3 regions of the Pleomorphomonas sp. T1.2MG-36 genome follow, and region 3 is predicted to be linked to each of the others. Evidence: predicted binding sites of a transcription regulator. Region 3 holds the regulator's gene; each other region holds the start of a gene.
The links. Region 3 encodes LexA, which represses DNA repair genes until DNA is damaged. Its sites were predicted from a motif close to TGTTCNNNNTGTGTTCNG; they were not measured.
Positions count from the first base shown of each region.

Region 1: the regulator LexA is predicted to act here: its motif matches at 2,013-2,030, upstream of recA (recombinase RecA).
Region 2: the regulator LexA is predicted to act here: its motif matches at 2,174-2,191, upstream of uvrA (excinuclease ABC subunit UvrA).

Region 1 is NZ_CATNLY010000001.1:953,267-956,662, forward strand. It holds gene QQZ18_RS04475 (RidA family protein) at 336-731, opposite strand; gene recA (recombinase RecA) at 808-1,893, opposite strand; gene QQZ18_RS04485 (PfkB family carbohydrate kinase) at 2,109-2,990, shown strand; gene nagA (N-acetylglucosamine-6-phosphate deacetylase) at 3,010-3,396, opposite strand, start outside.
Region 2 is NZ_CATNLY010000012.1:631,571-634,966, reverse strand. It holds gene uvrA (excinuclease ABC subunit UvrA) at 1-1,935, opposite strand, end outside; gene QQZ18_RS09840 (single-stranded DNA-binding protein) at 2,365-2,892, shown strand; gene QQZ18_RS09835 (GNAT family N-acetyltransferase) at 3,053-3,396, shown strand, end outside.
Region 3 is NZ_CATNLY010000001.1:563,894-567,289, forward strand. It holds gene QQZ18_RS02720 (helix-turn-helix domain-containing protein) at 193-813, shown strand; gene lexA (transcriptional repressor LexA) at 1,179-1,892, shown strand; gene queA (tRNA preQ1(34) S-adenosylmethionine ribosyltransferase-isomerase QueA) at 1,992-3,080, opposite strand; gene QQZ18_RS02735 (HD-GYP domain-containing protein) at 3,213-3,396, shown strand, end outside.

The DNA of each region.
Region 1 (3,396 bases), 390 kb from region 3:
TGCCTGCGCTAGGGCGGCACCGCGCAACACGCGCAGCCGATCCGCCCGAACCCCATCTCCGCGAGCCGCTCGCACGCTCCCGCAACCAAAGCCCTGCATCGAATGACAGCGAAAAGGGGACCGGCCGGCGGGTTTCGTCTCGGCAATCCGGATGGCGGCTCAGGGGGCAGCCTTTCGGAGGGAAGGACGCGCAGGCCAGACCGGCTCCGACGTCATCGGTTCCAAGCAAGGCAAAGCGTTATTTAGCCGCCGGCCATGCGCCTGTCCAGCGGCGGCGCCCCGTGGACGACAAGGATATTCCGCCGTGGCGCGCTGCTTTCCAGCCGCCGGCCCCGTCAGCCCGCCGGAGCTTCCCGCGCCGCCCAGGCGTCGATCTCCACCTTGAGAGCGGGCGCGGCCAGCGCCGACACGTAAAGCAGCGTCATGCAGGGGCGATGATCACCGAGGAATGCATCCAGCGCCCGCTTCCGACGCTCGGCGTCAATGTCGCCGACAAGGAAGAACGTCAGCTTGACGAGATCGCCCACGCCCATGCCGGCCGCTTCGAGATTGCGACGAACGTTGTCGAGCGCCACCTCGATCTGCCCCACCGGATCGGATGGCGGCACGCCATCGGGGCCGAGGCCGATCTGGCCGGACAGAACCAGCCAGCGAGCACCCGGCGAGACTTCGATCTGATGGCTATAGGCGGCGACCGGCGCATGCACGCCGGCCGGATTGCGAAGTTGCATGGAGGACCTCTGGTACCTGCGCCGAACGGCCACCGGCCTCACGCCCGAACAGGGAGCAAGGCCGGGCCTTTCGGCATCACTCGGCGTCAGGCGCCGTTCCCTCGGCGTCATCCTCAGGCGCACCCTTCAGGATGGAGTCGGCGATGACGCCGGCATTCTGACGGATGGCCGCCTCGATCTCCGTGGCGAGGGCTTCGTTGTCGCGCAGGAACTGCTTGGCGTTCTCGCGGCCCTGGCCGAGGCGCTGGCTGTTGTAGGAGAACCAGGCGCCGGACTTCTCGACAATGCCGGCCTTGACGCCCAGGTCGACCAGTTCGCCGACCTTGGAAACGCCTTCGCCGTAGAGAATGTCGAACTCGACCTCGCGGAACGGCGGCGCCAGCTTGTTCTTGACCACCTTGACGCGGGTCTGGTTGCCGACGATCTCCTCGCGGTTCTTCAGCGCGCCGATGCGGCGAATGTCGAGACGCACCGAGGAATAGAACTTCAGGGCGTTGCCGCCGGTCGTCGTTTCCGGGCTGCCAAACATCACGCCGATCTTCATGCGGATCTGGTTGATGAAGATCACCATGGTCTTCGACTTGGAAACCGACGCCGTCAGCTTGCGCAGCGCCTGGCTCATCAGGCGGGCTTGCAGGCCCGGCAACTGATCGCCCATCTCGCCCTCGAGTTCGGCACGCGGCGTCAGCGCCGCCACCGAGTCGATCACCAGCACGTCGATGGCGCCGGAGCGAACCAGCGTATCGGTAATCTCGAGCGCCTGCTCGCCGGCATCGGGCTGCGAGATCAGAAGGTCGTCGAGGTTGACGCCCAGCTTGCGGGCATAGACCGGATCGAGCGCGTGCTCGGCGTCGATGAAGGCGCAGACGCCGCCGCGCTTCTGAGCTTCGGCCACCGTGTGCAGCGCCAGCGTCGTCTTGCCCGACGATTCGGGTCCGTAGATCTCGACGATACGGCCCTTCGGCAGGCCGCCGATACCGAGCGCGATATCGAGGCCGAGCGAGCCGGTCGGCACGGTCTCCACTTCCACCACCTGGCCCTTGCCGAGGCGCATGATGGATCCCTTGCCGAAGGCCCGTTCGATCTGCGACAGGGCGGCGTCAAGCGCCTTGGTCTTGTCCATGGAGGTTCCTTCCACGAGGCGAAGTGAATTCTGCGACACTAGCTCCGCTCCTTATTTCACGGCCGTACCTAGATTTCAAATTCACCGGTAATGTACATGATTTGTTCTCACGAACAAGCGCCATATATGTCCTTGACAGAAAAAAACAAGTCTGATTTCGTTCCCCTCGTGTTCCGGCGGAGCCAAGGTGTCGGAAAACAGGGAGAAAAACGCTGGGTACGGGGAATCGAAACACGACCTTCCGACCGCTTCTGGTGATCGGCGGCTGCCATCAGGATGTGCTCGGCCGCGCCGGCGTCGTCTACGAACCGGCAACCTCATGCCCAGGCATCGTAACCCGTCGCCCCGGCGGCGTGGCGCGCAATGTGGCGGTGCTGCTCGGGAGGGCCGGCGCGCCCTGTCGCTTCGTGTCGGTGGTCGGCGACGACTCGGCCGGCCGCGAACTCATAGCCGAACTCGCCTTGGCCGAAATCGATACCGGCGCGATGGTGGTCGACGGAGCGGGCCGAACGGGCACCTACCTCGCCATCCACGACGAAACCGGCGAGCTCGTCTCGGCCATCTCCGATCTGGGCCTTTACGACGGCTTCATCCTGCCACCCGCGGCGTTCGGCAACGACAGCGCCCTGGTTTTCGCCGATGCCAACCTTGCTCCGGCCGAACTTCGGCGGCTCGCCGACACCCATGGCGAGAGGCTGGTGATGGATGCCATATCGAGGGCCAAGGCACCGCGCCTCAAGCCTCTCGTCGCCTCCGGCGCGCTCTTCATCTGCAATCTCCCGTCGGCGGAGCTTCTGGTCGGCCATCCGGTGAGCCGGCCGATCGAGGCGGCCGAGCGGCTCGCCAAGGCCGGCGCACGGCGGGCCGTGATCACCGGCGGCTCGAAGCCGCTCGCCATCCTCGACGAAGGCCGCATCACCGAGATAATGCCTCGGCCGACCGAGGTGGTCGACGTCACCGGCGTCGGCGACGCCCAGACAGCCGGCATCCTGCTGGCGCTGGCCGCAGGAGCTCCGCTCTTTGCCGCCGTCGAAGTCGGCATGGCGGCAGCCCGCGCCGCGCTGGCCACCGCCGGCGCCTTGCGCAGCCTGCCGGAGGACGTAGTCGCCTCGGCCGTGGCGACGGCCGGGGCCTAGACTCACGCGCGGGCCCGCGTCACGAAATGGCGGCCCCGCCCACAAACACATCGGCCAAGGACAGGTTCGTTTCGATCACGACCATGTCGGCAGCGCCCCCCGGGACCAACCTGCCCCGGCTGGCTTCCCCAATGTAGTCGGCAGCGAAGGTCGATGTGCGGCGGGACGCCTCTTCGATCGTCAGCCCGATAGACACCAGATTCCGAAAAGCCTCGACCATGGTCAGGCATGAGCCGGCAAGGGTGCCGTCGGCCAGACGAACGCCGTTATCGCACTTGAAGACGGGTTGGGATCCCAGCTTGTAGGCGCCGTCGGGCATTCCCGTGGCCGGTGTCGCATCGGTCACCGCATAGACGTTGGGGATGGCGCGCAACGCGGCCCGGATCGCACCGGGATGGACGTGCAG
Region 2 (3,396 bases), on a different contig from region 3:
GTTCTTGAGATTGTTGGCCCGCGCACCGACGACGCGGATGTACTTGTTCTTCTGCGGCTTGCGGCGCTTGTCCGGCAGGGGGATGGCGAGCGCGCCGGAAAGGTACTGGCCGGTGAGGCTGGCGGGGTCGGCCATGATCTCGGCCGGCGTGCCCTCGGAAACGATCTTGCCACCGTGAATGCCGGCACCGGGGCCGACATCCAGCACGTAGTCGGCGGCGAGGATGGCGTCCTCGTCATGTTCGACGACGATCACGGTGTTGCCGAGGTCGCGCAGATGCTTCAGCGTTTCGATCAGCTTGTCGTTGTCGCGCTGGTGCAGGCCGATGGACGGCTCGTCGAGCACATAGAGGACACCGGTGAGACCCGAACCGATCTGGCTGGCCAGACGGATGCGCTGGCTCTCGCCGCCCGAAAGGGTGCCGGACGAACGCGACAGCGTCAGATACTCGAGGCCGACGTTGTTGAGGAAGCGCAGGCGTTCGCGAATTTCCTTCAGGATGCGGACGCCGATTTCGTTCTGCTTGGCGGTGAGATGGTCCGGCAGGGACGTGAACCACGCACCCGCCTCGCGGATCGACATCTGGGTGACCTGGCCGATATGCAAGCCGGCGATCTTCACGGCGAGCGCTTCCGGCTTCAGGCGGTAGCCGTTGCAGGTCTCGCAAGGGTGATCCGACTGGAAGCGTCCCAACTCCTCGCGCACCATATCGGAGTCGGTTTCCTTCCAGCGGCGCTCGATGTTGCCGACCACGCCCTCGAACGGCTTCTTGGTGGTGTAGGTTCTGAGGCCGTCGTCGTAGGTGAAGGTGATCTCCTCGTCTCCCGACCCCGTGAGGATGACGTCGCGCACCTTCTGCGGCAGATCCTTCCACGGCGTCGTCATCGACGCCTTGAAGTGGCGGCAGATCGCTTCGAGCGTCTGCGCATAATAGGGCGAAGAGGCGCCGGTCTTCGCCCAGGGCAGGATGCAGGCGCCGCGCAAGCTGAGGCTGTCGTCCGGCACCACCAGTTCCGCCTCGAACTTCAGCTCCGTGCCGAGGCCGTCGCACTTGGGACAGGCGCCGAACGGGTTGTTGAAGGAGAACAGGCGCGGCTCGATCTCGGGAATGGTGAAGCCGCTGACCGGGCAGGCGAACTTCTCCGAGAAGGTGACCCGGCGCGGCTCGCTCTCGCCCTCTTCGACGTTGGCGAACTCCAGCACGGCGATGCCGTCGGCGAGAGCCAGCGCCGTCTGGAAGCTGTCGGCGAGGCGCGCGGCCAGATCCGCCTTGACGACGATGCGGTCGACGACGATGTCGATGTCGTGCTTGATCTTCTTGTCGAGGGCCGGCACCTCCTCGATCGGATAGAAGCTGCCGTCGACCTTGACGCGCTGGAAGCCCTTCTTCTGAAGATCGGCGAACTCCTTGCGATACTCGCCCTTGCGGCCGCGGATCATCGGCGCCAGCAGATAGAGGCGGGTGCCCTCCGGCAGCTCAAGTGTCCGGTCGACCATCTGGCTGATGGTCTGGCTCTCGATCGGCAGGCCGGTGGCCGGAGAATAGGGAATGCCGACACGTGCGAACAGCAGGCGCATGTAGTCGTAGATTTCGGTGACGGTGCCGACCGTCGAACGCGGGTTGCGCGATGTGGTCTTCTGCTCGATGGAGATGGCCGGCGACAGGCCGTCGATCTGGTCGACGTCCGGCTTCTGCATCATGTCGAGGAACTGGCGGGCGTAGGCCGACAGGCTCTCGACATAGCGGCGCTGGCCCTCGGCGTAGATGGTGTCGAAGGCGAGTGACGACTTGCCCGAGCCGGAGAGGCCGGTCATGACGATCAGGCTGTCGCGCGGCAAATCGACGTCGATGTTCTTGAGGTTGTGTTCGCGCGCGCCGCGCACCGAAAGGGAGCGCCGGGCCTGATCGAAAATGCTGGTCGGCTTGTTCGGCATGTCTGTCGTCGTCCTTGTCGCGTTTCCCGGCGGAGGGCGGGAAGCGGAGTGTCTTGCCCGGGGATCCTGAACCGGGCGGCCAGAGGGCGCGCTAAGCTAGTCCGGGTCTGCTGTCGCATCCTGTCAGGATCGGCCGAGAGCCTGCAAGGCACCGGCGTGCGCGGCAGCCATGCCGCCGGATCCAGCGATGAAACGCGGAAAGCCTCGGAATTCGGTTGCGACATCCTTATGAAACGTCTAGAACGTATCAGGAACACGAAATGGGCGCCAGCCTTTTTCTCACTGTGGAAAAGGATGCGCCGCCGCTGGGGCGGGGTTTCGCAGGGGTGGTGCCGGCGTTAACGTGCGCCTGTGTTGCCGGCAATGGCCCGGCCGGTCCGGCGTGTCAACGCACCGGACCGAAGGTAACGAGTTCGAGGGAAGAAAGCCATGGCAGGCAGCGTCAACAAGGTCATCCTGATCGGCAATCTTGGGCGCGATCCCGAGGTGCGGCGGATGGGGTCGGGCGACGCCGTGGTCAACCTGCGCATTGCCACCTCGGAAAACTGGCGCGACCGCCAGAGCGGCGAGCGCAAGGAGCGCACCGAGTGGCACTCGGTGGTGATCTTCAACGAAAATCTGGCCAAGGTCGCCGAGCAGTATCTGAAGAAGGGCTCCAAGGTTTACATCGAGGGTCAGCTCCAGACGCGCAAGTGGACCGACCAGTCCGGCCAGGAGCGCTACTCCACCGAGGTCGTGCTGCAGCGCTTCCGTGGCGAGCTGACCATTCTCGATAGCCGCGGCGAAGGCGGCGGTCGCAGCGAAGGCGACTTCGGCGACGCCGGTTCGGACTACGGCTCGTCCGGTCCGATGGAGCGCGCTCCTGCCCGTTCGGGTGGCGGCGGTGGTCGCGCACAGGGTGGTGGCGCCCCGGCTTCCAATTTCTCGTCGGATCTCGACGACGACATTCCCTTCTGAGGCAACGGGATGATGCCCGGCCTTCTTTTCCGATCGGACACTGCGGGTTGAGCCGCATCCGGGCCTTGTGGTCCGGGTTCGGCTCGTTCCGACGCATCGTCGACGCGCGGCTGCCCTGACGGCGGCCGTGCGGCATTGTCCTGCAATCGGAAAGAAGACCATGAGTTTTGTCATCCGCAGTGAAACGGCGGCTGATCAAGCCGCTATTGGCGAGCTGACCACCGCTGCCTTCCTGAACGTCGCCCATGCCAACGGCACCGAGGCGGCGATCGTTCGCGATCTACGCGCTGCTGGCGCGCTGGTCCTGTCGCTCGTCGCCGTCGATCCGGCCGGCGAAATCGTCGGACACGCCGGCTTTTCGCCGATCGAGACGGACATGCCCGGCCGCTGGTTCGGTCTGGGACCGCTGTCCGTGGCGCCGGCATGGCAACGGATTGGTGTCGGCTCAGCGCTGGTCCAGGCCGGTCTTGCTCAGCTCACAGAGTTGAAGGCAGCCGGCGTCGT
Region 3 (3,396 bases):
GATCGGTGCGGATGGAAGCTGGGGCTACCGCTCTCACGGTTCGTACGTTGTAGCCGCGCAAACGCGCCCACTCGGCAAGCGAGACGCCCTCTCGCTCCATCTGCGACATGACTAGGGCCGTGGCATTTGGCATTTTCTATAATCCATGCTTCATTATCGAAACATGGAATCATAATGTCACGGTAATGTGTCATGTCAAGTCAACCAAACCGCAAAATTTTCGATACTGAAACATTGCGCGCAATCGGAACCCGCATTCGCGAGGCGAGAGGCGAGACCACCCAGGAGGTCTTCGCAGCAATGATTGGCGTCACACGTTCGGCGCTGACCAACTATGAAGCGGGACGGCGATTGCCCAATGATATTGTTCTACGCAAGATCAGTGAGGTCTCAGGCAAATCAGCGCCGTACATTTTATTCGGAAACACAATAACTCCATTTGAAGAATACAAAAGAGACATAAATCAACTAATAATGGAGAAATCACAAAAACGACCAGGGTTCATTCCACGATTTCAAATATCAGATGACGAGATAGCCCTTATTTCTCTTTTCCGATTGGTATATATCTATGATAATGGTCTCGATATTGTCGAATACATCCTGAAAAAGGCAAAAGAAGCAATACAAACTGAGGTTGAATTCTCGGGAGCACCCGTTTTTTGGGGAATGGGATACGTAGAACAGCTTGAGGATGTTCTAAAGAGGCGATACTTCCAGGAAGGTTTTGATCCAGACTTTTCGTATTGGGTCACTTTTTGGGAAGAGAAGCGCGCTCGGGAAGAAGCCGCCACTGAAGGCGGTGACAAATAGGGTTACAACACCGCTCAACCAAGGTTCCGTCGCTCACCGGTGGTTTACCAATAACAATTGCAAAAACAAACACTTAATAAATACGTGTCGGAGTTTGGTATAGGGTTTCGAATGGTTACCAATTGCGGACCCGAATTCATAAATAAAATCAATCGCTTATCTCCAAACTCCGACATTTAATTATCGGAGTCCAACGACATTTATTTATTGCGCGTCCATTTTCCTTGCTTTTCCGGCCTCGCCGGAACCCCGACCGGCAATCCCCATTGCGGAACACACACGGAACATGTTAACTCTGTTCGTGATTTGTACCGAATCGCGTTTCGGCGCAACCGATGCGCCGGCCGACCAGCGGGGACCAGACGATGCTCACGCGCAAACAGCTCGAACTCCTGATGTTCATTCATGAGCGTCTGAAAGAGTCGGGCGTGCCGCCATCCTTCGACGAGATGAAGGACGCGCTGGATCTCAAGTCGAAATCCGGCATCCACCGTCTCATCACGGCCCTCGAAGAGCGCGGCTTCATCCGCCGCCTGCCAAACCGAGCGCGGGCACTCGAAGTCATCAAGCTGCCCGAAACCATGCAGCCGGGGATCGGCCGCGCCCGCAAGGGCTTTGCGCCGGCGGTGATCGAAGGCGACGGCGGCCGCAAGGCTCCGCCGGCCAGCGCCGCCTCGCCCGCGCTCGACAGTCGCGACACCGTGCCCGTGCCGGTCATGGGGCGCATCGCCGCCGGTGTGCCGATCGCCGCCATACAGAACCAGTCGCATATCCTGCATGTACCGATCGATCTTGTGACCGGCGGCGAGCACTACGCCCTTGAGGTTCGTGGCGACTCGATGATCGAGGCCGGCATCCTCGATGGCGATACCGTCGTCATCAAGAAGTCCGACACAGCGGACTCCGGCGACATTATTGTGGCGCTGGTGGACGATGAAGAAGCCACGCTGAAGCGGCTGAGGCGCAAGGGCGCCTCCGTGGCCCTTGAAGCCGCCAATCCAGCCTATGAGACGCGCATTTTCGGACCCGATCGCGTGCGCATCCAGGGCCGTCTCGTGGCACTGATGCGTCGCTATTGACCGTTCGCTGATGGTAGGGGACTGGCGCAGGCAACCGCGCCCGCCGTCGACGACTGAAGAGGTCGTCGAATCCCCCTGCTGAGTTGCGCGCCCATCTGCCTACTTGAGCAACCGGCTTTCCTGCGACGGGTGCAGCAGCGACGTGTCTCCGTAGGAATAGAACCGGTAACCGTCGGCAATGGCGTGGGCGTAGGCGGCGCGCATGGTCTCTAGACCGGAGAACGCCGACACCAGCATGAACAGCGTCGATTTCGGCAGATGAAAGTTCGTCATCAGCAGATCGACAGCGCGAAAGCGATATCCCGGCGTGATGAAGATGTCGGTCGCTCCGGCAAACGGTTTGACCTGTCCATCTTCGCCGGCCGCGCTCTCCAGCAGGCGCAGCGAGGTCGTGCCGACGGCCACCACCCTGCCCCCGCGCTCGCGAACGGCATTGAGCGCGTCTGCGGTCTCCGCCGAGACGTGACCGATTTCGGCATGCATCTTGTGGTCCTCGGTATCGTCCACCTTCATGGGAAGGAAGGTGCCGGCGCCGACATGCAGCGTCACGAAATGCCGGTCGATGCCGCGTGCCGTGAGACGATCTAGAAGCTCCGGGGTGAAATGCAGCCCGGCCGTCGGCGCGGCGACCGCCCCGCTCTCACGCGCATAGACGGTCTGGTAGTCCGCCCGATCATGCTCATCCTCGGCCCGGCGCGCGGCGATATAGGGCGGTAATGGAATGTGGCCGACCGTTATCAGCGCCAAGTCGAGATCCGGTCCGGAGCGATCGAAGGCCAGGGTAACCTCTCCGTCCCCGCCCTTCTCCGCAACGACCGCGCCTAGAGGAGATGCGTCCGGATGGGAGCCGGAGAACACCACGCGGTCGCCCGCACGCAGCTTGCGCGCACCTTTGACGAACGCCCGCCAGCGATCGGGAGCCTCACGCATGTGCAACGTGGCCGACAGACGAACGGGCTCGCCCCCCTCGCGATCGCGACGCCCCTCGAGCTGGGCTGGGATGACCTTGGTGTCGTTGAACACCAACGCGTCGCCCGGCCGCAGAAGATCGGCAAGATCGCGCGCATGCCGATCCTCGAGAGGTTCACCCGGCTTCACCACGAGAAGGCGCGATGCGTCGCGCGGAACGGCGGGGCGAAGGGCAATTCGCTCGGGTGGCAGATCGAAATCGAAGGCTGAAACTTGCATGACCCTGCATAGGCACGGCCATCGCGAAAGGCAACGGTCAACCAACAGCGCGATCCGATCGATTACCCGGATCAGAGCCCCAGAGATGCGTCCGAGTGGTTGCCCGCCCGAAGGATGGTCCGTCGAAACGTTTTGGATAGATCCACTTTATCTAGAATTTTACGACGCTTCGCACTCGTCCCCGTAGGCTTCTTAACGGCGCCCGGCCCGCATGTTAGAACCCGTCCAACATTCGTGACAGGCCTCGAACCGGTCCGCAACGCACCCCATTCTGATGCCTCACCTTGGAGCTCCCGGATCGTGGACAACACGCGAT